3 regions of the Bradyrhizobium sp. USDA 4011 genome follow, and region 2 is predicted to be linked to each of the others. Evidence: riboswitches for the same ligand, from Rfam matches in the RefSeq annotation. Region 2 holds a riboswitch; each other region holds the start of a gene.
The links. Region 2 has a riboswitch for glycine ahead of ACVW1C_RS35550 (D-amino acid dehydrogenase). Riboswitches for the same ligand answer to the same signal wherever they lie in the genome.
Positions count from the first base shown of each region.

Region 1: it holds a riboswitch for glycine, as region 2 does, so the genes downstream of both, ACVW1C_RS28735 (L-serine ammonia-lyase) here and ACVW1C_RS35550 (D-amino acid dehydrogenase) in region 2, are expected to answer to the same signal.
Region 3: it holds a riboswitch for glycine, as region 2 does, so the genes downstream of both, gcvT (glycine cleavage system aminomethyltransferase GcvT) here and ACVW1C_RS35550 (D-amino acid dehydrogenase) in region 2, are expected to answer to the same signal.

Region 1 covers NZ_JBSSGG010000001.1:6,090,582-6,100,517, reverse strand. Annotated here, with positions in the region: gene ACVW1C_RS28780 (8-amino-7-oxononanoate synthase) at 1-1,148, opposite strand, end outside; gene panD (aspartate 1-decarboxylase) at 1,220-1,573, opposite strand; partial or broken gene ACVW1C_RS28770 (hypothetical protein) at 1,621-1,808, opposite strand; gene ACVW1C_RS28765 (radical SAM protein) at 1,756-2,346, opposite strand; gene ACVW1C_RS28760 (hypothetical protein) at 2,263-2,646, shown strand; partial or broken gene ACVW1C_RS28755 (GntR family transcriptional regulator) at 2,734-3,338, shown strand; partial or broken gene ACVW1C_RS28750 (Dabb family protein) at 3,488-3,846, shown strand; partial or broken gene pabB (aminodeoxychorismate synthase component I) at 3,962-5,355, shown strand; partial or broken gene ACVW1C_RS28740 (anthranilate synthase component II) at 5,352-5,936, shown strand; glycine riboswitch at 7,618-7,705, shown strand; glycine riboswitch at 7,708-7,772, shown strand; gene ACVW1C_RS28735 (L-serine ammonia-lyase) at 7,889-9,259, shown strand; gene glyA (serine hydroxymethyltransferase) at 9,272-9,936, shown strand, end outside.
Region 2 covers NZ_JBSSGG010000001.1:7,527,405-7,537,340, reverse strand. Annotated here, with positions in the region: gene ACVW1C_RS35580 (MarR family winged helix-turn-helix transcriptional regulator) at 1-91, shown strand, start outside; tRNA gene ACVW1C_RS35575 (tRNA-Leu) at 278-364, shown strand; gene ACVW1C_RS35570 (phospholipase D-like domain-containing protein) at 383-2,302, opposite strand; gene ACVW1C_RS35565 (hypothetical protein) at 2,802-3,122, shown strand; gene ACVW1C_RS35560 (ABC transporter substrate-binding protein) at 3,207-4,826, opposite strand; gene ACVW1C_RS35555 (M20/M25/M40 family metallo-hydrolase) at 5,096-6,226, shown strand; glycine riboswitch at 6,319-6,424, shown strand; glycine riboswitch at 6,428-6,541, shown strand; gene ACVW1C_RS35550 (D-amino acid dehydrogenase) at 6,607-7,914, shown strand; gene ACVW1C_RS35545 (ArgE/DapE family deacylase) at 8,071-9,357, shown strand; gene ACVW1C_RS35540 (ABC transporter permease) at 9,621-9,936, shown strand, end outside.
Region 3 covers NZ_JBSSGG010000001.1:7,377,055-7,386,990, forward strand. Annotated here, with positions in the region: gene gcvP (aminomethyl-transferring glycine dehydrogenase) at 1-1,825, opposite strand, end outside; gene gcvH (glycine cleavage system protein GcvH) at 1,848-2,213, opposite strand; gene gcvT (glycine cleavage system aminomethyltransferase GcvT) at 2,234-3,403, opposite strand; glycine riboswitch at 3,544-3,632, opposite strand; gene alaS (alanine--tRNA ligase) at 3,835-6,522, shown strand; gene ACVW1C_RS34795 (cyclic nucleotide-gated ion channel) at 6,534-7,787, shown strand; gene ACVW1C_RS34800 (DUF3455 domain-containing protein) at 7,866-8,345, opposite strand; gene ACVW1C_RS34805 (NADP-dependent isocitrate dehydrogenase) at 8,383-9,597, opposite strand; gene ACVW1C_RS34810 (alpha/beta hydrolase family protein) at 9,761-9,936, opposite strand, start outside.

The sequences.
Region 1 (9,936 bases), 1.4 Mb from region 2:
GCATCGCCCCAGGTCTCTTCGACCAACGCATCGAGCATGTCGGATACATCCTCTTTGCCGACGTTCAGCGTCAGGGATATTCGTAGCCGTGCTGTTCCCGGAGGCACGGTAGGCGGCCGTATCCCGCGGATGTCAAAGCCTCGAGCCTGTAGGCTCGAGGCAATCCGCATCGCCCGCGCATTGTGGCCGACGATATAAGGGATGATGTGTGAGGCCGAAGGGTTTGAGCGGCCGCGTATGACGATCTCCCGATGTGTGAAGGCGATCAAGTCGGCCAGACGTTGCTGCCGCTCGGGTTCTTCCTGCAGGATCGAGAGAGACTCCCGTACGGCGACCGCCACTAATGGTGAGGGCGCGGTGGCGAAGATGAATGGCCGGCAGCGATTGATCATGAAGTCGCGCAGCACACCGCAGGCAGTGACGAGCGCGCCGGCGGCTCCCAGCGCCTTGCCGCAGGTATGGACGACCAGAAGGTTCTCGCGCCCTTCATACGGGGCGGTAAGGCCTCGTCCCTGCTCGCCGTAGACGCCCGTGGCATGCGCTTCGTCCACCATCAGGAACGCATCGTACCGGTCCGCGATCGCGACCAAGTCTTTGAGCGGTGCGAAATCGCCATCCATGCTGTAGACGCTCTCGACGACGATCCAGACGCGGCCTGTTCCGCCTTTCGCGCGCCAATCGCGAATTGTGCTTTCGATCGACTCGCGGTCATTGTGGGCACTTATGCGAACATCGGCCCGTCCTGCGCGCGCGCCTTCATGAATACTGGCGTGCACGAGAGAATCGAGGACGAGCAAATCGCCCCGTTGCGGCAACGTCGTCAGGACAGCAAAATTTGCAACGTAACCGCCGCCAAAGAATAGCGCAGTTTCGGCCCTGAAGAACTTGGCGGCTTCTGCTTCAAGACTTTCGTGCTCCTCGCAATTGCCGCGCAAGAGCCGCGACCCGCCGGCTCCGATCGGTGTGCCAGCCTCGATCGCAGCCATGACGGCCCTTTTCATGCGCGGCGCGCTCGCCAGTGCCAGATAATCGTTCGATGAAAAATCGATGCCAGCGCGTACCCTGAGGCCACGCAGCCGGTCGTCCGCTTTCAAGGCATGCAGATGCGCGACATAATCGGCAAACTTGGGCGCGTGGATTGAGTTCATTTTTTGCTCGCAGTGTAGTGATCGATCTCGGAAATTCTGATAGGCGCGAACAGGAGCACGCGCCTTGGGTGTTAGGCCGGCAAGATGCGATTTTGTCGGTCAACCAGCACAACACGTGGTCTGAAGTCGTTCGCTTCCACCTCGTCAAACAAGGAATATGCAACGATGATGACCTTATCTCCGGTCATTGCGAGGCGCGCGGCCGCGCCATTCAGGCCTATCGTGCCCGACCCCTTGGGTGCTTCGATTACATAGGTCGCAAACCGCGCTCCGGTATCGATATTGTAGATTTCGACGCGCTCGTTGATCAAAACCCCCGCTGCGTCCAGCAACGTACGATCGATCGATATCGAGCCCTCATAGTGCAGATCGGCCTCCGTCACCGAGGCACGATGGATTTTGCCTTTCATCAAAGTAAGCTGCATTTGTCACCTACACTGGGGTTCGAGAACAGCGTGCTCGCCTGTTTCACTTAGGCAAGCCCGGACGCGATGCCGAGCCGGTCAAGCAGATTGGCGTCACGGTCGGCTTGCGGGTTCTTGGTGGTCAACAGCACGTCGCCGATGAAGATCGAATTCGCGCCGGCCAAAAACACAGCGCCTGCACCTCATCGGCCATGTACCGGCGTCCGACGGAAAGTCGCAGCACGCTCTTCGGCATCATGATACGGGCAATAGCCACACGGCGCGCGAGCGCGATCGGATCGTTCCGCGGTGTTATTGACCGGCACGCCCTCGACCTGGTTCCACAAGCTGATCGGCACGCTTTCCGGATGTGTTTCGAGATTGACGAGCATGCCGAGCCGGTCCTCGAGGCGCTCGCCCATCCCGACGATGCCGCCGCTGCACACCCTGAAGCCGGCATCGCGGACATGTCCAAGCGTGTCGATACGGTCCTCCAAGGTGCGGGTAGAGATGATCTTGCCGTAGAACTCCGGCAAGGTGTCGACGTTGTGGTTGTAGAAGTCGAGCCCGGCTTGAGCGAGCCGTGTCGCCTGCCTCGGTGACAGCATGCCGAGCGTGACACAGGTTTCCATGCCAAGATTTTTGACCGCGCTGACCATGTCGCAAACGGAATCGAGATCGCGTCTTTTGGACTGCGCCAGGCCGCGGCCATGCAGAAGCGGACAGCACCGGCGTCTTTGGCGTGCTGCGCGGCGGCGAACACATCGGCGATCCATCAGGCGCGTGGCCTTCAGGCCTGTATCGTAATGAGCGCTCTGCGAGCAGTAGCCGCAATCTTCCGGACAGCCGATGATGCTGAGCAGGCTTGCCGTTTCGACATGGCTTGGATCGAAGTTGTCGCGATGAACGCTCCGGGCGCGAAACATCAGATCGGCAAACGACAGGCCATAAAGTGCTGCGGCCTCGGCGCGTTTCCAGTCATTGCGGACCGGCTTGTGGTTGCTGCCGTCGTCCCGTTCCGCTTCCTTAGTCGCAATCATTTAGGCTTGGTTCCCACCCCTATTATCATAGATTATCACCATAATTATCTATGATATTGACCATTGATGAATGCTAACTCACGTCCCATGTGTATGCATGTATTTTTATGATAGATAATCTATGATGAGTGCAGCTGAAGCATGACGACTGCGGCACGCATCGCCGAGTCAATCGGTGAGCGCATCATCAGCGGCGAACTGCCGCCGGACGCTCCGCTCCCGCAGGATCACATCGCGCGGGAATTCAATTCAAGCCACGTCCCCGGTGCGCGAGGCCTTTCGGCAATTGGAGGCCCAGCATCTTGTCGTAGCTCGGCCCCGCCGCGGCGTCCGAGTTGCTCCGCTCGATGCCAACTCGGTGCGGGAGATCGCCGAGACGCGCGCAGCGCTCGAAGTGGTCGCGCTGCGCAATGCGGCGCCAAAGCCCACCTCTCACCATTTGGCACGCATCGAACTCGCCCTGATCGAAGGAGACCATCCCCAGACAATTCGAAGTCGCTAGCCGCTCTTTTCACCAAACCTTGGTGGCGCCCTGCGCGATGCCGCGACGGCTTGCGAGCCTCGACGGGCTTCAGCTTGCAAATTCAAGATCGGTGTTTGCGATGGCGCGTACCAGCGGTTGGCGACCGCGGCCCAATCAGGATCACCGCCTGATTGTGCAAGCGCTCCGCGTGCATAACGTAGTCTGTCACCTGCTCGCGCGCTACATTCAGACCATTGAGCGTCTCGCAGTTCCCGCGTCCTGATCGGGTAGAAGTTCTTTGCGAGCTTCCGTTACCTCGGGATGTCACACGAGCGTCAAACAGCGTCTGCCGTCAACGCAGCGTCGGCATTGCCCCGACCATGATCCCGATATAAGGATGCGGCCAACCTGAGACTCGCGTTTGCGGCCACCATGATCCGTCACATCGTCTTCTTCACAGCCAAGGACAAGGCCGGTATCGACCAAATTATCGAAGGTCTATCGGTTCTCACCACCATCCCACATGCACGCCGGCTCGAGATTGCGCGCAATCGCAAGAGCGATCAACTCGGCAACGACATCGATGTCGTGGTCTATGGTGAGTTCGACAGCGAGATGGAGCTCGCAGCGTACAAACGCACGGATTGTATCAGGAAGCGATCCGGCGCGTACGACCGGTCCGGGAGCTGCGGTTTGCCGCCGACTACGATCTATCGAAAGACGTGCATTTCGCCGGAATGGCAGGCTTAAACCAAATTGCTCGGCGCGGCCGACCAAATGGCGGAGGCTGACCTGATGATCAGTATCGAAGGCCCGTACGTTTCGGACGAAGTTTGCCTTCATTCGGGACGGGATCACGATCGGTGCAAACGTGACAGCCTATCAGTTGTCGGCGACCGATAGCCTATGCACGTGCGCGAGTTGCCGTGGATTGAGCCTGTCAATGCGCTGCGATGTTTGCACAGCGGCCGCACCTTACTTTTCTCGATAGCGCGGCACGGCATGAGCAGCTTGGGCGTTACTCATATCTGGCCTGCGAGCCGTTCAGCACCTATTTGGTCACGGGTGGACAGGCAAGTTGTAATGGAGAGGCCATTGAGGGCGATCCATGGGCCGTGCTTCGTACCCTCCTCGCCAGATATCGACAAGCGCATCGACCCGATCTCCCACCGTTTCAGGGCGGCGCCGCCGGCTTCCTTGCTTACGATCTGAACAGGACATTGGAGCGATTGCCGGCGCCCGAAAATCCCGGCCAACGGCTGCCTCAATCCGTCCTGCATTTCTATGACGTGGTGGTCAGCTTCGACCACCGGGACCACAGGTGCTGGATCGTTTCGACGGGATGGGCGGAGCAGGACCCCGCTCGACGCGCCGAGCGTGCACGCCGTCGTGCCGACGAATTTGCAGCGCTGCTCGCGAGGCCAAAGTTGCCGCGGATCGTACTCCCGGGCACGGCGGGCGTCTGGCATTCGAACTTTCACCGCGAAAGCTATATTGCAGCGGTCCAGCGCGTCATCGGCTTGATCCTGGCCGGGGACGTCTTCCAGGCGAACATTGCGCAGCGCTTCAGCGCCAGGGTGTCCCGGCTGTTCGATCCGCTCACCTTCTACGGCCAGCTGCGGTCATTGAACCCGGCGCCGTTTGCGGCCCTCTTGCGCTACGGCGAGCTGACCATTGCATCGAGTTCGCCGGAACGCTTCCTGAAACTTGACGGACGACAGGTCGAAACGCGCCCGATCAAGGGCACAATCGAGCGTTCTGCTGATCCAAAGGAAGACCAGCGCCGCGCCGAAATCCTCCTTGCGTCCGAAAAGGACCGTGCCGAGAACATTATGATCGTCGACTTGTTGCGTAACGATCTGTCACGTGTTTGCACTGCGGATTCGGTCGAGGTTCCGCTACTCTGCGATCTCGAATCCTATGCCTCGGTGCACCACCTCGTCTCGATGGTCAGGGGCGAACTTGCTGCCGACGAAGACGCGGTCAGCCTGATTCGCGCCTGCTTTCCGGGAGGCTCGGTGACCGGTGCTCCAAAGGTGCGATCGATGGAAATCATTGCGGACATCGAGCGAGTGGCGCGAGAGGTCTATTGCGGGGCGATCGGCTTCATCGGTTTCAACGGGCACATGGACACGAACATCGCGATCCGTACTGTGACGATCGACGACGGCCTGGCTATGTTTCATGCAGGCGGCGGGATCACGGCGATGTCAAGGCCGGAAGCCGAATATGAGGAGACGTTCGCCAAGGCACAGCGCATCTTTGACGCTTTTGACGTCGAGCCACCTGGTGCATTGTGATTGTCATCATCGACAACTACGACTCATTCGTCTTCAACATTGCTTGCTATTTCCGCAAGCTTGGTGAAGAGACGGAAGTGGTCCGAAACGACGCCGTGAGCGTCACCGATCTTGTTGGATTCAAGCCGCGTGCAGTTGTCATCTCTCCGGGTCCCTGCAGCCCAATGGAGGCCGGCATATCCACCGCCGTCGTCCGTGAACTTTCAGGTCGCGTCCCTATTCTTGGCATTTGCCTTGGGCACCAGTGTATTGGAAGCATTTTCGGCGGACGTATAGTGCGTGCACGTCACCCCATGCACGGCCGGTCCTCGTACATCACACATGATGGCCGAGGGTTGTTCCGCGAACTCTCGTCCCCACTTTGCGTCGGACGCTACCATTCTCTGGCGGTCGAACTGGATGACTCCAACGCGCAGCATCTCATTGTGACGGCCCGCTCGGATGAAGGTGAGATCATGGCCTTCGCACATCGGCGTCAACCGACCTATGGGGTATAGTTCCATCCGGAGTCGGTACTTACCGAACATGGCCAGGTGCTGTTTATGAATTTCTTGCGGCTCGCAAAGAGTTTCCGAGCGTAAGGATCGGAGACGAAGTTGCGCACCACGCCGGCTCGCCCACAGGAGTGTAACGTGAGATACGCCCACCTCTTATAGGCGCTGTCTCACGAGATCTTTGACGGGAAGGAAGGACAGCGCGGCTTAGCCGTGGCTTTCGCTTGAGGGGACGCCGAACTTGACGCGGAGAGCTGAGCAACAACAGGAAGAGTGCTCGATACGCTTCATACCTAGCCGCAGGTCTGGTGCGCCTTGAACCTGACATGAGTGGGGCGGCTTCGGACGTGCCTACTGACCATAACCAAATTCGTTTTCGTTGAAGAAGCAGCATCTCGAAAACTGGAAGGTGGTCTGAGGAGAATTCAAATTCTAGCATTTCTGAGGATTGCGTTCTCAGGTTCCTCAGAATTCGGCAAAAGGCTTCAATTGGCTCGCTCGACGTTGAAGCCACATCACTTGCGCCATCTAGCTCGGATCGAAAGCCGAAAAAACGGCTTCAGCAAACCAAGAACTGACGTCCATACGGGGGACTCCATCGCCGTTACAGAGTCGCTGACTTTCTACTCAGATGCGGGCAAGCTAGTGCGTCGTGTCGCCGCAGGCAGGATCTGTCGCGTGCGAGTGGCAAGACAAGGTGAGTCCCTCCCTCTGCAGGCGAAGCCTTGCGAAAGAAAGGATCTTGTTTGTTGAAGAGGCAATACGACAGCGCGAAAAAGGGGCTCAGTACGCCCCGTACGTAACTTTCTCTTTTATTGCAATCTCGATTGAATTACTTGAGCCGTTAAGGTGAAGCTCTCCTCGTATCACCTTTATTCGATGAGACGGCGGATAATCCTCTGGCCCGGCCACCGAGATACCCTTTCGATATCCGCCAAGCGATTGGCGGTGCCGTGCGATAGTTTCACTATCGCTGCCCATACGGGCGTTTCCTCCCTAAACTTGGCCGCCGGTCCCCTAGGACCGGCGGCACCTTTCGTCCGAGTGTCAAAATTCTGATAATCGATGATCTGCACCGGGACGACGCGGGGGCAGAAAAGGGCGTGTGCTGGAATGGTTCATGCAATATAGAGGCGTACAATTTAGCATTCGAGAAGCGTTGCCAGGCGAGTGGCGCTTCAGTTTTAAGATTGCTGGCAAGACGATTACAGGCAAGACGCAAACCAGATTGCAGATTCTTGCGATTCGCCGCGTCAAGAAACCGCATAGATCGCGAACTGAGTCGCAGCGCGCTCTCGAGCGAAACTGAGAATTGAGGGTGAGGCCAGCGTCTTTTTTGTACGCACTTGTCTAAAAAACGAGGGTGCCTCAGCAAAACGTCTCGATGTCAGACTTCACAGCGCATTGGTGATCGAACGAGCTTGACATTCGCTATACAAAGAAGGGTGGCCCTGTGCCGGCGCGCTTGTAGCCGGCGCGGCAAACTCGGCTGCAAGTCGAATGTAGGATTATGAGCAGTAGATGTGTTGCTGGGGTCGTAATTATCAGCACGAGCTAAGCAAGACTCCGCGGCTCGATAGACCTGAGGATCGGAAGGTACACCGCAAAGAACAGCGCGTGAGGGAGCAGCACCTATCGCTGGCGATCAGAGATCACAAGCAAGCTGGCGTATCTTGACAAGCGAGCGGGATAGCGCATACCTAACCACCGATTTTCGACACGTCGGATTGCGCTTTCGGCCAAAGGGAAGGAAGAATCGTTACGCTGAACATCTGACGCTGGGAGAGACCGAGTTGTCGGCGCCGAAGGAGCAACCGCCCCAGGAAACTCTCAGGCAAAAGGACCGCGTCAGTCCAAACATCTGAAAAGAGATGCCGCTTGCATCCGCCGACGGGATAACGTTCTCAGGCAAAGAAACAGATGGGGCACTCAACATAGCTGAAAAAGCTGGAGTGCTTTGCGTGACAAGCCGAAATCCGCCCAACTTCCATTCTGAACTGCTAGCTCGTTCTGCTCTTAGGGACGGCGCAACCAAGAAGTTGCCGATAAGCGTCTTCGATCTGTTCAAGATCGGAATTGGCCCGTCTTCTTCACATACCGTCGGCCCGATGAAAGCCGCTGCGACATTCGTTCGTGGTCTGAGGGATGGGCGCGAGGATAGTGTCGTGCGGATCGAAGCCAGGATTTTCGGCTCCCTCGCTTGGACAGGCAAGGGTCATGCGACCGACAAAGCTCTCGTCCTGGGGCTTTCAGGCAAGACCCCCGATCGCATCGATCCCGACGAGGCGAGCCGACTGTTCGAACGAATTACCAACGAGCGCCAGATTGAGCTGCCGAGCGGCCGCAGGATTACCTTCGAGCAGGAGAAAGATATTGTTTTCGATACAAAGCGTCAGTTCAGCCGGCATCCGAACGCCATGGAATTCAAGGCGTTGGATGTAGGTACCAACGTTGTTTCGTCCGAAGTGTGGTTCTCGGTCGGTGGTGGATTCATTGAGCGACTTGGCGCCGAAAGACAGGAAGGCGATCTTGAATATCGTCTCGGCTTCGAATTTGGATCCTCGCGCGACCTTCTGGAGCTATGTCGAGTTCATTCCTGCAACATTGCCGATATTGTCAAGGCAAACGAGATTGCCCGCCGCGGCGAGGGAGAGACAATTCGAGAGCTCGACCGCATCATCGCTGTCATGATGAAGTGCATCGATCGTGGCCTAGCGCAGGACGGAGAACTCCCGGGCGGGCTGCGCGTGCGAAGAAGGGCCGGTGCTCTTTTCGAACGGCTGCAGAAGGTTGCTCTCAGCAATTCGCGGTCAACCAGCCGCCCCTTCGACCACATATCGGCTTTCGCCATCGCGGTGAACGAAGAGAATGCTGCCGGAGGGCGAGTCGTTACCGCTCCGACAAACGGGGCTGCCGGCGTCGTCCCAGCTGTCCTTCGCTACTACCGTGACCTCTGCGAGGATGCGAATCATGAAGGGCTGCGTACCTTCCTGCTTGCGGCAAGTGCTATCGGAAGCATCATAAAACGGAACGCCTCCATTTCGGGCGCCGAGGTTGGATGTCAAGGTGAAGTGGGATCGGCCGCTGGGATGGCAAGTGCCGGCCTCACGGCGGCCCTTGGCGGCACCAATGAGCAGATCGAGAACGCCGCCGAGATTGCCATAGAGCATCACTTGGGGATGACTTGTGATCCGGTCGGCGGCTTGGTTCAGATCCCATGCATCGAGCGCAACGCCTTTGGCGCCGTAAAGGCGGTCAATGCTGCGTACTTGGCCCTCGCCGGTGATGGCGAGCATCGGGTTTCGCTTGACCAGGTCATCGAAACGATGCGGCAAACGGGCGCCGATATGAATGACAAGTACCGGGAGACCTCGCGCGGAGGACTCGCCGTTAACGTTCCGGAATGTTGAAGGGAATCTCTCGTGAATGTTCAAGAGCCATCGACGCGAGTGTCGCCTGATCCGGCCGTTTTCCAGGCAATTGAGCGTGAACTCGCACGTCAGCAAAACCAGATCGAGTTGATCGCGTCGGAGAATATCGTTTCCGAAGCCGTATTGGCTGCTCAAGGATCGGTTCTCACAAATAAGTACGCTGAGGGTTACCCAGGGCGGCGATACTATGGTGGGTGCGAGTTCGTGGACGAAGTCGAGACGCTGGCAATTTACCGGGCGAAAAATTTATTCGGCTGTCAATTCGCCAATGTGCAAGCGCACTCGGGAGCTCAGGCCAATTTGGCCGCATTTCTGGCGCTTCTCAATACAGGCGATACCTTCATGGGCATGTCGCTTGCCCATGGCGGACACCTCACGCACGGCTCTCCGGTAACCATCTCCGGTAAATGGTTCTCGCCGGTTGAATACTGCGTGAGGGCGGATAACCATCGTATCGACATGGACAACGTGCGCATGCTTGCGCTTAGACACCGGCCAAAACTCATCTTGGCCGGCGGTTCAGCGTACCCTCGCGAGATCGATTTTGCGGCATTCCGTCAAATAGCCGATGAAGTCGGTGCGAAATTGATGGTTGATATGGCGCACGTAGCGGGCTTGGTCGCTGGCGGGGTCTATCCATCCCCAGTGCCGCATGC
Region 2 (9,936 bases):
GCGGTCCGGCCTGACGGTCGACGAACTCATCTCACTCAACAAGCGCGTCCAGGCGCTTCGCAACGCGTTGACAAATTCAGGAACGGACTAACGGACCAACCGCGCCGTTCACACCTGCGATACGTTATCCCGGCGTTTGCCCGGCTGACGACGAAGAGCTAGAAGATGCGCCCGCCGGGGTTTTGTCCGGAGCGGAACGAAACCAGATTTGGAAAACCGCCGAGGGATCTTGGGAGGTCTCTCGGTCTAAATTGCGAAAACTCAATAAAATCAAGATGCGGACGTGGCGGAACTGGTAGACGCAAGGGACTTAAAATCCCTCGACGGCAACGTCATGTGGGTTCGAGTCCCACCGCCCGCACCAGCCTGTTGCGCACCGCTCTTACTTCTTGGCCTTCGCCTTCTTTGCCTTGGCCTTCTTCGTCGTCTTGGCCTTTGTTTTCTTTGCCTTTGTCTTCTTGGCCTTCGCCTTTGCCGGCTTGCTGGCCTTCGCCTTCTTCGCCGACGTCTTGGCGGCTTTCTTGGCCGATTTCTTCGTGGCTTTCTTGGGGGTCTTCTTGACGGCTGTCTTCGTCGACGCCGCGCTGGGCTGTTGCGCCGCGCTGCCGCCGCCTCCACCACGCGTCGGGCGTGGCGGCACCGGCTCCTCCATCCAGAAATCCAGCTCCTGCTCCTTGCCGCCGCCCGGCTTCCAGCCGTCGAGCGAATAGATCTGATCCGGATTGCCGCCGCTGCCGAGATAGCCGCGCCAGGAATAGTGATCGTAGACGCCGTTGATGTGCAGCGCATAGGCCTGGGCAAGCTGCTTGTTGCCGCGGATGATCACGAGATTCTCGTCATTCTTCTCCGAGGCGGCGACCGAGAAATTGTGCGATCCGGTGATGACGGCGCAATTGTCGGAGAACGGATCGATCACGATGGTCTTGGAGTGAACGATCGCGATCATGCCCGCGTTGCGGATCTGCTGGACGCTGAACTCGACGTCGGCCCATGAGGGTTCGTTGGTCGCGCTCACGCCATGCGGCAGCTGGACGTCGTCATGGAAGGATTGCTTCGGTGCGCCCGATTTGACGACCTCCCCGCCGACCGAAACGATGTCGCCGTTCTTGCTCGCCATCATGGTCGACACCACGCCGCGGACATAGATGTCGTTCTGTTCTGCGCGGTCCAGCAGCGCATCCAGCAGCGGCGATTGACCCGGCATGAACATCAGGAAGAGCGCACCGTCCTTGGCGTTCTTGATCAGGTCCAGCACCGGCTTGAACTCCGCCTCGCCGTTGGTCGCGGCGAAGAAGACCGAAATGTTGCTGTCGCTGGTCGGACTGGAATTCGACGTCTTGAGCGCCGGCGGCATGGCATTGCCCGCGGCGACCAGCTTGCCCCACTGATCGAGGTAGCGCCTGGCGATCACCGCATTCTCGATGATCAGCACGTTATTGAGCTGCGTGCACAGCCCGGTGGTGGTCCAGTTGGTGCTGCCGGTCAGCACGCGGATCGCGTTGCCATGCGCGTCGCTCTCGACCACGAACTTGTTGTGGACGCTGGGCGACGACCTGCCTGCATTCGACAGATCGCGATGCTTGACCGTCAGGCCGGCGCCACTGAGCTCGCCCGCGATGTTCGGCTTGGTCGCACTGCCATTGCCGAGCAGGACGTTGCCGCGGCTGCCGAACGGCTTCAGCGCGCCGACCAGCTCCTCGTCATTCATCTCGTAGATGGCGGCATGGACCTGGCTGCCGCGGAGATCGGCATCGTGCAGAAAGGCCAGGATCTCGTGCAGGGCGTCGCCTGACAGGTAGCGGCGCGCCTGGTTGGCCGGGTCGGAGAGGCTCTTGACGAAATTACGCAGCGAGTCGTCGGAGGTATCGCCCTGCACGAAACGGCTGACGATCTGCGACATCAGGGTGCCGCGGTTGAAATAGGCCGACAAGCCGCCGCCCGCATCGCCCGAAGCAACCGCCGGCGTCGTCCAGGCGGACACCGAGGCGGCATCGGGCGTGAACGTCCCGTTCGCGCCGCTCTTCATCGCGGTGACGCGGTACGAGACGTTGTCGGTGTCGACGACGCTGTGATCGGTCCAGATGCAGCGCCGGAACGGCGATTGCGTCGAGGAGATGCCGGCGTCAGCGACCTGTTTCTCGCCGGGCTTCGGCGGAATGCGGTTGGAGAGCACGGTCGTCTGCTGCGTGATGTTGTTGCGCCGCTCGAGCTGGAATCCGACCCAGTCGCTCGACCAGGCGTCCGGCTGCCAGGCGATCAGGATATCATCGGCGTTGGCGTAGGCCTTGACATTGATGGTCATCACAATTTCCCCGAGGCTGGGTGAATCCGCAGGAGCGAAATATTGGACACTGCCTTCGCACGGCGAGAGCGTCCTGGAGCGGCACCGATATCGGCCCGTCGGACAATACCCCGGTAACCCTGGGTAGTTTGTGAAATAGACGACAACTGTTCGTGCAAATCGGTGCGGCGCGCCGCGCCTGGCGGCGAGCCCCACTCGAACGCCAGTCCGAGCCGTTTCTGCTTCTTCCATGCGATGCGGCACGGCCACCGCTGACCGTCGACGCCGAGGGTGAAGCGGTCGGGAAACCACAGCGGAGAATTGACTTCGATGCACGCCCGCCCACGGCTTGAGCAGGCAGCCGAGGCGTCACGATGCTTGCATCACCTCATCGTGTTTTGCGGGTGTGGCAGGGTTCACATGCCGCGATCGCCAAGTGGTGTAGTGTCGTCGCATTGGAAATTCCGGCCGCACATTTCGCGGGCCCCACATTTCGAGATCAATCAGTTGGAGATAGGCGATGACGATTGCGGATCGCAATCGGATTGCTGATCGCAATCGGATTGTCGGCAATACCGCGCCCGATCATGGCGCTTCCGTCCTCGAGCACGGCGACGACGCAGCCCATTGCAGCAACGGGCTCAACGCACAGAAATTCCTTGATGCGACGCCCCACGAGCGCGCGATCTACCGGCGCTGGATTCGCAGTGCGATCGTGCTGTGCGGATTGTTGGCGTTTGCCGCGGGAGCGATGGTCTGGATGAACGGCGGCGGCGTCGGACAGACAGAGCTCTCGAGCCTGTCGAGCACGAGCAACGCGAGATCAGGTCACGCGGACTAGATCAGACGCCGTCGCGGAACGGTTGAGCGAAACGAAAACGGCCGGGACAAGTCCCGGCCGTTTGTGTTGCGTCAAGCCGCAAGCCTACTCCGACTTGTCGATGTTCCAGAAGATCGGGGTTGCCGGACCGTCGATCACGCCGGACAGCGACTTCCGCCAGGCGCTTGGACCCTGATACTGGCCGAGCGGAATGTAGATGACCTGCTCGTAGGCTTCCTTCTGGATATCGGCCGCGATCTTCTTCTGCTCGTCGAGCGACGGCGCGCGAACGAAGGCGTCCTTCAGCTGTTCGATCTTCGGATCGTCGGCCCAGCCGAACCATCCGCCATTCTTGCCCTGGCCGCCGATCGAGAGGTTGGCGATCGGGTTGGAGACGTCGGCACTGACCCAGTTGGTGAAGAACATGTTCCAGCCGCCGTCCTTCGGCGCCTTCTGGCTGGCGCGGCGAGTCACCACGGTCTGCCAGTCGGTGGCCTGCAGGTCGACCTTGAAGCCGGCGTCGCGCAGCTGCTGGGCGACAACAACCGGCTGCGCCTTGAGCGTGGTGACGTCCCCCGGCGCCATGATGACGATCGGCGTGCCATCATAGCCGGACTCGGCAAGCGCCTTCTTGGCCGCCGCCATGTCGCCGCCCTTCAACAACGTCTCGCCGCCGACCTCGGACGCAAACGGCGTGTCGCAGATGAAGAAGGCGACGCAGGTCTTGTAATACTTGGGATTACCGACCAGCGCGTCGAGCACCTGCTTCTGGTTGACCGCCATCAGCGCCGCCTGGCGAACCTTGATGTTGTCGAACGGCGGATAGAGGAAGTTCATGCGGCCGAGCGTCTGGAAGCCGAACTTGTTCAGCGTCTCGACCTTGAGGTCCTTGTCGCCTTCGAGGATCGGCAACATGTCGAACGACGGGTTCTCCAGGAAATCGATGTCGCCGGACTGCAGCGCGTTCATCGCAGTCTGCGCGTCGGCCATCGTGACCCACTCGACGCGGTCGACCTTCACGACCTTGCCGCCAGCGGTCCAGCTCGCCGGCTCCTTGCGCGGCACGTAGTCGTTGTTCTTGACATAGACCGCCTTCACGCCCGGCTGGAATTCGGCCTGGACGAACTTGAACGGACCCGAGCCGATCTGCTCCGGGATCGGCTTGTCCGGCGGCGTTTCGGCGAGCCGCTTCGGCATCATGAAGGCGACGCGCGACGACGGCTTGCCGATCGAATCTAGCACCAGGCCGTAGGGCTCCTTCAGCTTCAGCGTGATCGTCTTCGCGTCGGTGGCCTCGAGGCTCGCCGTGAAGTCCATCAGCTTCTGGCCCATGCCGTCGACCTTGGCCCAGCGCTTCAGCGAAGCGACGCAGTCTTCCGCGGTCACCGGCGTACCATCGTGCCACTTCAGGCCATCGCGCAGCGTGAACGTGTAAATGAGCTTGTCGTCGGACACCTTCCAGTCGGCCATCTGCGGCTGGATCTTGAAGTTGGAGTCGGTCGCGACCAGCGTGTCGTAGACCATGTAGCCATGGTCTCGCGTGATATAGGCGGTGGTCAGGATCGGATCGATGACGCGCAGATCCGAATGCATCACCGCGGTAATGGTCTTGCCCGCGGCCATGGCCTTCGGCGCAAAGGACAATTCCTGCGGCGCGAACGACAGCGCGAGCGCCGTCAACGCAGCCGCTAGCGTGCCGTGCTTCCAACGCGAGATAGGGAACATGCAATTTCTCCTGACGTGTAACTGGTCAAAGCCGGCTTATTCGTTATGCATGCGGTTCGTTATTTAGGCGAACTAACATGCTGTATGGCTTGTGAAATCGAGACTTGCATCAAGCGCAATGCGCGTCAATCGGTTTCCGGCAGGATCGAACGTATACGAACGAATGAGCGGCAGGTTCAGCGCATTTGACTTTACAAAGTCGTCTTCCGAGCTTTTCGTACGGCACCCGAACGCGTATCGGCGCGCACAAACAACAAGAGAGAAAAGACATGAACCCCGCCAATCTTCCTTTTGATTCCGAAGCGATGCTGCAGGGGCTGCGCAGCTGGGTGGAATGCGAGAGCCCGACATGGGATGCGGCCGCAGTCGAGCGCATGCTCGACCTCGCCGCGCGCGAGATGGCGGTCATGGGTGCGACGATCGAACGCATCGCGGGACGCCAGGGCTTCGCCGGCTGCGTCCGCGCCCGTTTTCCCCATCCGAAACAAGGCCAGCCCGGCATCCTCATCGCCGGCCATCTGGACACCGTGCACCCGGTCGGCACCATCGAAAAGCTGGCGTGGCGGCGCGAAGGCAGCAAGTGCTTCGGGCCTGGTATCTTCGACATGAAGGGCGGCAACTATCTGTCGATCGAGGCGATCCGGCAGTTGGCGCGCGCCTCCTTTACGACGCCGCTGCCGATCACCGTGCTGTTCACGCCCGATGAAGAGGTCGGCACGCCGTCGACGCGCGACATCATCGAGGCTGAAGCCGCGCGCAACAAATACGTGCTGGTGCCGGAGCCCGGACGGCCGAACAACGGCGTCGTCACCGGCCGCTACGCGATTGCGCGCTTCAATCTGGAAGCTGTCGGCAAGCCGAGCCATGCCGGCGCGACGTTGTCCTCCGGCCGTTCCGCGATCCGCGAAATGGCCCGGCAAATCATTGCGATCGACGGCATGACCACCGAAGACTGCACCTTCTCGGTCGGCATCGTGCATGGCGGGCAATGGGTCAATTGCGTCGCAACGACCTGCACCGGCGAAGCGCTCAGCATGGCCAAGCGCCAGGCCGATCTCGACCGCGGCGTCGAGCGCATGCTGGCGCTGTCGGGCACCGCCAACGACGTGACCTTCAAGGTGACGCGCGGCGTCACCCGCCCGGTATGGGAGCCGGATGCCGGCACCATGGCGCTCTATGAAAAGGCCAAGGGCCTTGCAGCGGCGATGGGCCTCGATCTGCCGCACGGCAGCGCGGGCGGCGGATCGGACGGCAACTTCACCGGTGCGATGGGCATCCCGACCCTCGACGGCCTCGGCGTTCGCGGCGCCGATGCACATACGCTCAACGAGCATATCGAGATCGAGAGCCTCGCAGAGCGCGGCCGCCTGATGGCGGCGCTGCTGGCGACGCTGGACTGACATCGATTTGCACTGCACAACACGTTGGCACTGCCGGATCGAAATTTAGCCTTGTCCATTTTTGAGGCTTCGCCTACGGTCCGGCCGTCCAACGCGACGATGCGGGAGAGATCGAAGCCACAACGTTCGTGTTGTTGCTTCGGCGCCGACGGAGCAACCGCCCCGGAAACTCTCAGGCAAAAGGACTGTATCGTCAGGACGATCTGGAGAGAGACGGACACGACCGCATCAAGGGCCGTGACGTCCACCGAAGGGGATAGTCTGTCATCCGGCCCAGGCCCGATGCGGATCAAGCTCTCAGGTACCGTGACAGATGGGGCGCCGACGCCGGTGTCACCGGTGGTTCGGCGACTCTAACCCACGGGAGCCTGAAGACCACCATGCCTCACATCGCAATCATTGGCGCCGGCATCACCGGCGTGACGACGGCCTATGCCCTGCTCGAACGCGGCTACCGGGTGACTGTCCTCGACAGGCATCGCTACGCCGCGATGGAAACTTCGTTCGCCAACGGCGGACAGCTTTCCGCCAGCAACGCCGAAGTCTGGAACAGCGCCGCGACCATTCTCAAGGGGCTGCGCTGGATGCTTCGAAGCGACGCGCCGCTGCTTATGAATCCGAAGCCGAGCTGGCACAAATATTCCTGGATCGGCGAGTTCGTCGGCCACATCGGCCGCTATCGCACCAACACCATCGAGACCACGCGGCTCGCAATCGAAGCGCGCAAGCATCTGTTCTCGATCGCACAGCGCGAGAACATCGCCTTCGATCTCGAACGCCGCGGCATCCTGCACGTCTATCACGACAAGGCCGGCTTCGAGGCGGGCCTGCGCGTCAACACGCTGCTGCAACAAGGCGGGCTCGACCGCCTGCCGGTGACGGCGGACGAAATCCGCAACATCGAGCCCGCGCTGCAGACGACCTGCTATGGCGGCTTCTTCACGCCATCGGACGCAACCGGCGATATCCACAAGTTCACGCGCGGCCTTGCCGACGCATGCATCCGCCGCGGCGCAACCTTTGTCCATGAAGCCGACGTCGACGCGATCGCGCGCGGCGACAACGGTTTCCACATCAGCTGGAACGAAGCCGCTTCGCACGATGCTGGCGTCGCGACGCGACATGAGTTGCAGGCGGACGGCATCGTCATTTGCGCCGGCGTCGCGAGCCGGCACTTCGCAGGCCTGCTCAACGACCGCGTCAACGTCTATCCGGTGAAGGGCTATTCGATCACCGTGCAGCTCGATGCGCCGCAAAGCCAGGACGCTGCGCCAACCGTCAGCCTGCTCGATGAAGCCGCGAAGATCGTCACCAGCCGGCTCGGCGCCGACCGCTTCCGCGTCGCCGGCACCGCCGAGTTCAATGGCTTCAACCGCGACATTCGCGCCGACCGCATCCAGCCGCTGGTGGATTGGGTGCGGCAGCATTTTCCCGGCATCGACACGTCGAGGGTCGTGCCGTGGGCCGGCCTGCGCCCGATGATGCCGAACATGATGCCGGTGGTGCGCGCCGGAAGGTTTCCGGGCGTGTTCTACAACACCGGCCATGGTCATCTCGGCTGGACGCTGTCCGCCGCGACGGCGCAGATGGTGGCAGGCGCGATTGATGACTGGCGCGACCTCGACGCGCCCTCGATGGTGCCGTCGCAGGTCGATGCGACCGAGACCGCCCGCGCAGCTTTCCCCTAATTATCCAGCCGACGAGGAAGAATATGAGCGTATTTGCGTGTGGCCAAGTCGGAATTCGCTGAGAAACACCGCATGACAACGACTAGCGTCATATTGGGGAAAAGCGCTTCAGCGCGGGAGGGGACAATGCGCATTGGGGTGGCGGACACGCGTGAGATGCTGACCAAGCCGGATCAGATTGCCGCGGAGCTGTGCGCGGCCGTCGATCGAAACTTCGACGATCAGATCGCATTCCTGTCGCGCATGGTGCAGTTCCGCAGCTTGCGCGGACAGGAAGCACCGCAACAACGTTGGCTGGCCGAGCAATTCGCAAAGCGCCGCTACGACGTCGATGCGTTCAGCCTTGCCGACGTCAACCTGATGAGCCATCCGAAGGCTGCGCCAATGGACGGCATCGATCTTGCCGGATCGCAGCAGGTCGTTGCGACGCTCAACAGCAAAGGCGGCGGACGCAACCTGATCCTGCAAGGTCATATCGACGTCGTCCCGGAGGGGCCCGCTGACCTTTGGGACCGGCCGCCGTTCGCGGGCGCCGTGCACGACGGCTGGATGTTCGGGCGTGGCGCGCAAGACATGAAGGCCGGTGTCTCGGCCATGATCTTCGCGCTCGATGCGATCCGCGATGCCGGCTATGCCCCGGCCGGACGCGTCCATCTGCAGACCGTGACCGAGGAAGAGAGCACCGGCAACGGCGCGCTTTCGACCTTGATGCGCGGCTATCGCGCCGACGCCTGCCTCATTCCAGAGCCAACCGGACACACGCTCACGCGCGCCCAGGTCGGCGCCGTCTGGTTCCGCCTGCGCGTCCGCGGCACGCCGGTGCATGTCGCCTATTCCGAGGCCGGTACCAGCGCGATCCTGTCGGCGATGCATCTGGTGCGCGCGTTTCAGGATTACACCAAGGCGCTCAATGCCCGGGCGCTCGACAACAGCTGGTTCCGCAGCGTCAAGAATCCGATCAAGTTCAACGTCGGGATCATCAAAGGCGGCGATTGGGCCAGTTCGACCGCGGCCTGGTGCGAGCTGGATTGCCGGCTCGGCCTCTTGCCGGGCGAAACACCACAGCAGGCGATGCGCGGCATCGAGGAATGCCTGACTGAGGCGCACAAGGCCGATGACTTCCTGTCCGACAATCCGGCCGAGCTGGTGTGGAGTGGCTTCCAGGCGGACGCAGCGGTGTGCGAGCCCGGCAGCGAAGCGGAAGCAGCTCTGTCCGCCGCCCATCACTCCGTCTTCCAGGCTCCAATGCAGGAGCGGCTGTCCACGGCCGTCAACGACACCCGCTACTATTGCGTCGACTACGGCATCCCCGCACTTTGCTATGGTCCTTACGGTATCGGCCCGCATGCGTTCAACGAACGTGTCGAGCTCGACAGCCTTCGCAAGACGACGCAGAGCATCGCACTGTTCGTCGCCAACTGGTGCGGCGTGATGCGAGCGTGAATGGACTTGTCGTTTCAGGTCGGTGGCGCATTGCGCCATGTGCAATTCGAAATAGCAGCTTCAAACCAAGGGAGGCTTCCAACGGCCTGAACCGCGCCTTGATATAACGTCGCCATTGGCACAGTATTTGCCTGCAAATTCATCACGTTCGCGCTAGCCTTGAGACAAGACGCAGAAGCGCATGAGACACATCACGGGGACACTATGAGTATGATGCGGCCCAGCCTTCGCTTCGCACCATCTGACGGCAGGAGATAGCAACGATGCTCGGCTATCTGCTCCGCCGCATCCTCGCCGCCATTCCCGTGATGGGCGTGGTGGCTCTGTTCGTGTTCCTGTTGCTGCGGCTGACGCCGGGCGATCCGGCCGCCATTCTCGCCGGCGACAATGCGACGCCGGAACAGCTCGATCGCATCCGCACCTCGCTTGGTCTCAACGAGCCGATCTACATCCAGTTCTATACCTGGGTCGCCAAGCTGCTGCACGGCGACCTCGGCGTCTCCCTGATCTCGAACAAGCCGATCCTGGAGATGATCGGTCCGCGCCTCGAGCCCTCGATCTCGGTCGCGCTGGCCACCA
Region 3 (9,936 bases), 150 kb from region 2:
CCATCGCGGCCGAGGCCGGATTGGTGCCGTGCGCGGAGGAGGGGATCAGGCACACCTTGCGGTGCGGCTCGCCGCGCGCGAGGTGATAGCCACGGATGGCCAGCAACCCGGCATATTCGCCCTGCGCGCCGGAATTCGGCTGCAGCGAGATCGCGTCATAGCCGGTGATGTCGCACAGCCACTGCTCCAGCCGCTTGAACAGCGCGTGATAACCCTTGGCCTGATCCGCAGGCGCGAACGGATGCAGGTTGCCGAACGCCGGCCAGGTCAGCGGGATCATCTCGGTGGTGGCGTTGAGCTTCATTGTGCAGGAGCCGAGCGGGATCATCGCGCGGTCGAGCGCGAGGTCGCGATCGCTGAGCTTGCGCATGTAGCGCAGCAGCTCGGTCTCCGAACGGTGGGTGTTGAATACCGGGTGGGTGAGAAATGCGCTGGTGCGGCGCAGCTCCTTCGGCAGCGCCTCGCGTGCGGCCGCCTCGATCTCGGCGAAGCTGAGCTTGCCGCCGAACACGCGCCACACCGCTTCGACGGTCTCCGGCGTCGTGGTCTCGTCGAGCGCGATACCGAGCGTGGTTGCGCCGATGCGCAGATTGATCCGCTCCGCCTGCGCGCGGGAGACGATCTCGATCTGCTTGCTTCCGGCCTCGACCGTCACGGTGTCGAAGAATGCCTCGCTGGTCGGCGCAAAGCCGAGCTTGCGCAGGCCGGCGGCGAGCACGGTGGCGCGGCGATGCACGCTGCGCGCGATGTGCGTCAGGCCTTCCGGGCCGTGATACACCGCATACATCGAAGCGATCACGGCGAGCAGCACCTGCGCAGTACAGATGTTGGAGGTCGCCTTCTCTCGGCGGATATGCTGCTCGCGGGTCTGCAGCGCCAGCCGATAGGCCGGTGCACCGCGCGAATCCACCGAGAGGCCAACGATGCGGCCGGGCAGCGAGCGCTTCAGCGTGTCGCGCACGGCCATGTAGGCGGCGTGCGGTCCGCCATAACCCATCGGCACGCCGAACCGCTGCGCCGAACCGATGGCGATGTCGGCGCCGAGCTCGCCGGGCGAGGTCAGCAAAGCCAGCGACAGCAGGTCCGCGGCCACGATCGCAAGCGCACCCTTGGCGTGCAGCGATGCGATCGCGGGCCGGAGGTCGCGCACCGCGCCTGTCGTGCCCGGATATTGCAGCAGCGCGCCGAGCACGTCGGCCTTGTCGAGCTCGGTCAGGGGATCGCCGACCACAAGCGCCCAGCCCAATGGGGCGGCGCGCGTGCGCATCACCGCCAGCGTCTGCGGATGAACTTCCTTGTCGACGAAGAACACCTTTGCCTTCACCTGCGAGTGGCGCTCGGCGAGCGCCATTGCTTCGGCGGCGGCGGTCGCCTCGTCGAGCAACGAGGCGTTGGCGACGTCGAGCCCGGTGAGGTCGCAGATCATGGTCTGGAAATTGAACAAGGCTTCGAGCCGCCCCTGGCTGATCTCCGGCTGGTACGGCGTATAGGCGGTGTACCAGGCCGGGTTCTCCAGGATGTTGCGCTGGATCACCGCGGGCAGGATGGTGCCGGAATAGCCCTGGCCAATCAGCGAGGTGAAGGTCTGGTTCTGCGCGGCGAGCTCGCTCATATGCGCGAGCGCTTCGGTTTCGCTCAGCGCCCGGCCGAGATCGAGCGGCGCCTTCTGAAGGATCGACGCCGGCAACGTCTCGTTCATCAGCGCCTGCAGGCTCGCGGCGCCGACCGTTTCCAGCATCGCGTTGATGTCGCGCGGGGATGGCCCGATGTGGCGGCGGACGAAATCGGTGGCGGCTTCGTTGATCGGCTTGAAGGGCGCGTTCATGGGCTGATCCTCGGATGATCCGTTAGGCGGTGTGCGCGGCGTAGGCGGCCTCGTCCATCAGGCCGCCGAGTTCGCCCTTGTCGGCAATCTTGAGCTTGAAGAACCAGGCCTTGCCGCCGGCATCCGAATTGACCAGCGCGGGCTCGGCCGCGAGCGCCTCGTTGACCTCGATCACTTCGCCGGTGATCGGCGCGTAGACGTCGGAGGCGGCCTTGACGGATTCGACGACCGCGGCGGCCTCGGCTTTCTTCAGGCTGCGGCCGACCTTGGGCAGTTCGACGAACACGACGTCGCCGAGCTGCGACTGCGCGTAGTCGGTGATCCCGATCGTGGCGACGTCGCCCTCGATGCGGAGCCATTCGTGGTCGGACGTGTACAGCGTCGTCATGGGGATCGATCCTTTGGCGTTTAGCGTTTGTAGGTATTGGGGACGAAGGGCGTGGCGGCGACCTTGAGCGGGAGCCGTTGGCCGCGCACTTCGGCGAAAACCGTGGTGCCGAGCGCGGAAAGGGATGTCGGCAGATAGCCCATCGCGACCGGCGCATTGAGGCTCGGGCCGAAGCCGCCCGACGTCACCTTGCCGATCGGCTCGGCCGAGGTGGCGTCGGCAAACAGCAAGGCGCCTTCGCGCACCGGGGCGCGGCCGTCGGGCTTGAGACCGACGCGGCGGCGAGCAGCGCCTTGGGCGAATTGCGCGAGAATCTTGTCGGCACCGGGGAAACCGCCGGCGCGGGCGCCGCCGCTGCGGCGGACTTTCTGCACCGACCATTCCAGCGCACCCTCGACCGGCGTCGTCGTGGTGTCGATATCGTGACCGTAGAGACAGAGCCCGGCCTCGAGCCGCAGACTGTCGCGCGCGCCGAGCCCGATCGGCAGCACGTCGGGATTGTCGAGCAGCGCTTTGGCAAGGCCTTCGGCATCGGCCGCGGGGACAGAAATCTCGAACCCGTCCTCACCTGTATAGCCGGAGCGCGAGACAAACCAGACGCGATGGTCAACCATCCAGTTGTAACGGTCGACCAAGTGTGGACCCGCATCCATGAACTTCATGGACGGCGCCGCTGCGCAGAATTTGGCCAGCACGGCTTCTGCCTTCGGACCCTGAAGCGCGATCAGCGCGCGATCGGTTAGCGAATCGATGATGCAGTCATCGGAGAGGTGTGCGCGCAGGTGCGCCTCGTCCTCTTCCTTGCAGGCGGCGTTTACGACCAGGAACAGGTGATCGCCGAAGAAATTGGCGACCATCAGATCGTCCAGGATCCCACCATCGGCATTGGTGAACTGGGCGTAGCGTTGCCGCCCTGGGGCAAGTCCCACAATGTCTTGCGGCACTAGTCTCTCGAGCGCGCGGGCCGCGTCCTCGACATTGCCCGATTTCGGCCGCAGCGCGAGCTGGCCCATGTGCGACACGTCGAACAGGCCCGCTTCCTTGCGGGTGTGCAGGTGCTCCTTCAGCACGCCGGTCGTGTATTGCACCGGCATGTCATAGCCGGCGAACGGCACCATCTTGGCGCCGCGCGCCAGATGCAGCGCGTGCAGCGGGGTCTGTTTCAGCGGGGAGGTTTCGCACGCAAGCATCACAGGGCCCTCGCGGTTCCCGCGGGGACCTATTTCCCCTTGAGAAACCTGCAGAAAGCCCCATCTGTCGCTGTGCCTGAGAGTATTATCCCGTCGGCGGACGCATCGGGGAGAACCCCAGCGCCTCTTTCCAGATGTTAGACGTCACGCGGTCCTTTTGCCTGAGAGTTTCCGGGGCGGTTGCTCCTTCGGCGCCGGCGGTAAGGCCGGTCTCTCCCGACGTGACTAGTAACAGGTAGGTAGAAAACACGGCGTCACCAGGACTGTCAACGCAGCTCTCGCTGCTATCCAATGGGCTTTGTGCTGCCGCGGCAAGCCCATGATCCGCCTGCACAGTTTCTGGACACCGCAGCTGGCAATGTCTAAAAGCGTTCGGCCGGAAAATGACGCCTTTTTGCGGCTGGCCGGCCCCTTTTTCCGATTGGATGAACATGAGCAGCGTCAACGACATCAGGTCGACATTTCTGAACTTCTTCAAGGAGAACGGCCACGAGATCGTGGCGTCGTCGCCACTGGTTCCGCGCAACGACCCGACCCTGATGTTCACCAACGCCGGCATGGTGCAGTTCAAGAACGTCTTCACCGGCGTCGAGAAGCGCGGCTATCAGCGCGCCACGACGTCGCAGAAGTGCGTCCGCGCCGGCGGCAAGCACAACGACCTCGACAACGTCGGCTACACCGCGCGCCATCTCACTTTCTTCGAGATGCTCGGCAACTTCTCGTTCGGCGACTACTTCAAGGAGCGCGCGATCGAGCTCGCCTGGAATCTGATCACCAAGGATTTCGGGCTGAAGAAGGACAAGCTGCTCGTCACCGTCTACCACACCGACGACGAGGCAGCGGGCTACTGGAAGAAGATCGCGGGCTTCTCGGACGATCGCATCATCCGCATCCCGACCTCGGACAATTTCTGGGCGATGGGCGATACCGGACCGTGCGGTCCGTGCTCCGAGATCTTCATCGATCGCGGCGAGCACATCTGGGGCGGACCTCCGGGCAGCCCGGAAGAGGACGGCGATCGCTTCCTCGAATTCTGGAACCTGGTGTTCATGCAGTACGAGCAGGTGACGAAGGAGGAGCGCGTGGCGCTGCCGCGTCCCTCGATCGACACCGGCATGGGGCTTGAGCGCATGGCCTGCATCCTGCAGGGCGTCGAGAGCGTATTCGAGACCGATCTGTTCCGCCACCTGATCGATGCGGCCGCCTCGGCCCTCGGCCATGGGCCGAACCCGCAGAACGTGGCGTCGTACCGGGTGATCGCTGACCATCTGCGCTCCTCGGCGTTCCTGATTGCCGACGGCGTGCTGCCGTCGAATGAGGGCCGCGGCTATGTGCTGCGCCGGATCATGCGCCGCGCGATGCGCCACGCGCAGCTTCTGGGTGCGAGCGAGCCGCTGATGCATCGGCTGGTCTGGGCGCTGGTCCGCGAGATGGGCCAGGCCTATCCGGACCTGGTGCGCGCGGAGAAGCTGATCGAGGAGACGTTGCAGCTGGAAGAGACGCGCTTCCGCAAGACGCTGGTGCGCGGCCTTTCGATCCTCGACGAGAAGAGCGCCGGCCTCAAGAAGGGCGACATGTTCGACGGCGACACCGCGTTCACGCTGTACGACACCTACGGATTCCCGCTGGACCTGACGCAGGATGCGCTGAAGTCGCGCGGCATCAGCGTCGACCAGGCATCGTTCACCGACGCGATGAACCGCCAGCGCGAGAAGGCGCGCGCCTCCTGGGCAGGCTCCGGCGAGGCGGCGACCGAGACCATCTGGTTCCCGCTCCGTGAGAAGCTCGGTGCGACCGAATTCCTCGGCTATGAGACCGAGAGCGCGGAAGGCGTGGTGACGGCATTGGTCAAGGACGGCGCCGAGGTCGACGGCCTCAAAGCCGGCGAGACCGGCGCGATCGTGCTGAACCAGACGCCATTCTATGCCGAGTCCGGTGGTCAGGTCGGCGATGTCGGCATCCTCACCGGCGAGGGCGTCAAGTTCCGCGTCACCGACATGCAAAAGAAGGCCGGCGACCTGTTCGTGCATGTCGGCACGGTGGAGCAGGGCACCCTGAACGTCGGCACCGCCCTGCAGCTCGAGGTCGACCACGCCAGGCGCTCGTCGATCCGCGCCAACCACTCGGCGACACATCTGCTGCACGAGGCGCTGCGCCAGGTGCTCGGCGATCACATCGCGCAACGCGGCTCGCTGGTCGCGCCCGATCGCCTGCGCTTCGATTTCGTGCACCCGAAGCCGATTACGCCGGAAGAGCTCGCCCGGGTCGAGGACATCGCCAACGATGTCGTGCTCGAGAATGACGAGGTGACGACCCGCGTCATGGGTGTCGACGACGCCCGCGAGGCCGGTGCGCGCGCGCTGTTCGGCGAGAAGTATGGCGACGAGGTTCGCGTCGTCTCGATGGGCAAGAGCGCCCGCGAGCACGGCCAGAACGCGCTCGGCTGGTCGGTCGAGCTCTGCGGCGGCACCCATGTTCGTCGCACCGGCGACATCGGCCTGATTTCGGTGACCAGCGAGAGCGCGGTCGCGTCCGGCGTCCGCCGCATCGAGGCGCTGACCGGACATCATGCGCGCAGGCACGCCAACGACACCATGACGCTGGCGAAGACCGCGGCGGCCGAGCTGCGCACCACGATCGAGGATGTGCCGTCGCGCATCGCAGCCCTGATGGAAGAGCGCAAGAAGCTCGAGCGCGACCTGTCGGATGCCCGCAAGAAGCTCGCGATGGGCGGCGGAGCGTCGTCGAATGGTGCGGCCTCCGGCGTTCGCGAGGTCGGCAACGTCAAGCTGCTCGCGCGCGCGGTCGAAGGCGTCGAGACCAAGGACCTGAAGAGCCTCGTCGACGACGGCAAGAAGCAGATCGGCTCCGGCGTGGTCGCGATCGTCGGGGTCACCGAGGACGGCAAGGCCGGCATCGTGGTCGGCGTCACCGCCGACCTGACCTCGCGCTTCAACGCGGTCGAGCTGGTGCGCAAGGGCTCGGAGGTGCTCGGCGGCAAGGGTGGCGGTGGCCGGCCCGATATGGCGCAGGCCGGCGGGCCCGACGGTGCCAAGGCCGACGCCGCGCTGTCGGCGATCGAGCAAGCCATGACTCAACAGGCATCGGCTGGCGCCTGACGGAGAGGCTGATCGTGGCGACGGCTCCGGGAAAGCCCACGATCAGCGATCCCGGACTGCGGGGGCGTCTCTACGAGCTGCTCGAGCAGGACCACCTGCCATATTCGGTCGGAGCGCGATTTGTCCGGCTCGTCGTCGCGATCATCACCGTCGATGTGCTGGCGGCGATCCTGGCGTCGGTGCCGGAGATCGATGCCCAGTTCTGGTGGCTGTTCACGGCGATCGAGATCACCGCGGTGACCGCCTTCGCGCTGGAATATGCCGCGCGGCTCTGGAGCGTGGTCGGCCGCTCGCTGCGCGACATGACGCCGCGTCAGGCGCGGCTGGAATACGCCTTCTCGGCGCTCGGCGTGATCGACCTGCTCGCCTTCCTGCCGTCGGCCATCGCGCTCGCGATCGGCGACAAGACCGCGCTGGTGCTGTTCGGCATGCTGCCGTTCCTCAAGCTGGTGCGCTATTCGACCGCGATGCGCTCGCTGCTGGCGGCGCTGCATGCCGAGCGGCGCACGTTGTTCGGCTGCGTCGTGATCCTGACCGGCGCGGTGCTGCTGTTCGCCTCGCTGCTCTATGCGATCGAGCACAAGGTGCAGCCGGACAAGTTCGGCACCATGCCGCAGGCGATGTGGTGGGCGATCGTGACGCTCGGGACCGTCGGTTACGGCGACGTCGTCCCGGTGACTGTGCTCGGCCGGATGGTCACGGTGGTTGCGATCGTGGTCGGCTTTGCGATGATCGCGCTGCCGGTCGCGATCGTCTCGACCGCGTTCGCCGACGAGGTCCGGCGCCGCGACTTCGTCGTGACCTGGGGCATGCTGGCGCGGGTGCCGCTGTTCTCACATCTCGGCGCTGCCGAGATCGCCGACATCATGCGCCTGCTGCGGTCGCAGACCATCGAGGCCGGCGAGGTGCTGGTGCGGCGCGGCGATCCGGCGTCGTCGATGTATTTCATCACCGCCGGCGAGGTCGAGATCGACCTGCCGAGCCAGCGTGTGCGGCTTGCCGACGGCTCGTTCTTCGGCGAGATCGCGCTGCTCCGGCGGACCAGCCGCTCCGGCACGGTGACGGCGATGCGGAAGACCAAGCTGCTGCTGCTCGATGCGCAGGACTTCCATGCCCTGACCGAGCGGATCCCGGCGCTCGCCGCCCATGTCAGGGAGACGGCGGAGGCGCGGCTCGCCGATCCGCTCGCGGCTGGTGGCGACCTTGCTGTCGGCGAACTCGCACAAGTGCCGCCGCGCGAGACCGACGGCGGCATCCGGGATTAGCTTTGACGCGTTTTCTTCACGCGAACCTGTACCCACTTCGCTCGAAAACGCTTTGGCCTAGTCTCTCCGCAAGAACACTTAATCCGCCGAATAGGCCGCGCTCTTCAGTGCGCCGGATTTATCGCAGGCGCCGCTGAGCTCGCCGCCCGAGGTGTTGATCCGCTGCACAGTGGCGACGCTCGAGAGCAGGCCGTTGCCGCGGTGGGAGATCACATCGAGCTTCAGCCAGGGAATGTCTGTGGGTGTCGCGCCGGGCGCGCTGCCGGCGGTGCGGGCGGTCACGGCGCTGCCGTCGACATGCTCCCAATTTGGTCCGGCATAGTGCCGGCCGACGGTGCGGCCATCGGCGATCAGGGTGGCGACCGGTTCGCGGAACGACCAGGCGAGCTTGCCGTCGGTGACCGGCTTGCATTCATAGACCTGCACGCCCTCGGCGTGGACGGTGAGGACCGCGGTCTCGTCGGGCGCCGCAACGGGGGCGGGCAGCGGGTCGGCAGCGAGTGTCGCCGACCCGGTCAGCAACAAGGATGCGAGCGTCACCCGGCCGGGAAAGGTCATGGTGACGCTCGCTATTGTGTTCGGCAATGGGCGGCCGTTAGGCCGCCATCGCCTTTCCGAGATTCTCGGCGACCTTGTCGAGGAAGCCGGTGGTCGAGAGCCAGCGCTGGTCGGCGCCGACCAGGAGCGCGAGGTCCTTGGTCATGTAGCCCTCTTCGACGGTCGCGACGCAGACCTTCTCCAGGGTGGTGGCGAATTTCGCCAGTTCCGGGTTGTTATCGAGCTTGGCGCGATGGGCGAGGCCACGGGTCCAGGCGAAGATCGACGCGATCGAGTTGGTCGAGGTCTCCTTGCCCTTCTGGTGCTCGCGGTAGTGGCGGGTCACGGTGCCGTGGGCGGCTTCGGCTTCCACCGTCTTGCCGTCCGGGGTGAGCAGCACCGAGGTCATCAGGCCGAGCGAGCCGTAGCCCTGGGCCACGGTGTCGGACTGCACGTCGCCGTCATAGTTCTTGCAGGCCCAGACATAGCCGCCGGACCATTTCAGCGCCGAGGCCACCATGTCGTCGATCAGGCGGTGCTCGTAGGTCAGGCCCTTGGCCTCGAATTCCTTCTTGAACTCGCGGTCGTAGATGTCCTGGAAGATGTCCTTGAAGCGGCCGTCATAGACCTTCAGAATCGTGTTCTTGGTCGAGAGGTAAACCGGGTAGTTGCGCAGTAGGCCGTAATTCAGCGAGGCGCGGGCGAAATCGATGATGGAGTCGTCGAGATTGTACATCTCCATTGCAACGCCGGCGCCGGGTGCCTTGAACACTTCCCGCTCGATCACGGTGCCGTCCTCGCCGACGAACTTCAGCGACAGCGTGCCCTTGCCGGGGAACTTGATGTCGGTCGCGCGGTACTGGTCGCCATAGGCGTGGCGGCCGATGATGATCGGCTTGGTCCAGCCGGGAACCAGGCGCGGCACGTTCTTGCAGATGATCGGCTCGCGGAAGATCACGCCGCCGAGGATGTTGCGGATGGTGCCGTTCGGCGACTTCCACATCTGCTTCAGGCCGAACTCCTTCACCCGGGCCTCGTCGGGGGTGATGGTGGCGCATTTGACGCCGACGCCGACCTTCTTGATGGCTTCGGCGGCGTCGATGGTCACCTGGTCATTGGTCTCATCGCGGTATTCCATGCCCAGATCGAAATAGAGCAGTTCGACATCCAGGAACGGGTTGATCAGCTTGTCCTTGATGTACTGCCAGATGATCCGGGTCATCTCGTCGCCATCGAGCTCGACGACGGGGTTGGATACCTTGATTTTTGCCATGACGGGGAGGCCCTCTTGGGAACGGCGCGCTTTTGACGGCGGGGGGGTGGAATACGCCTGCGCTATAGCACCGCCCGGGGACGGGCGGAAGCGCACCGGTTATGCACTTTCAGCCCATCTTTTCACCGAGAACCGCCATTCTGACGACGGCGCGTGGCCCCCTCTAAAACGGGACCTGCGTCGCGGTCCCGGCCACGATGTACCAGGTCACGAACAGGCCCGCGATCAGGGCTCCCGGCAGGCTCGATCCGGTCCGCCGCCAGGTAAAGGTCGCGATCACGGCGACGATCGCCAGGAGCGGCACGAACTGGATCGCGACGATGGTCGAGAGCGGCACGA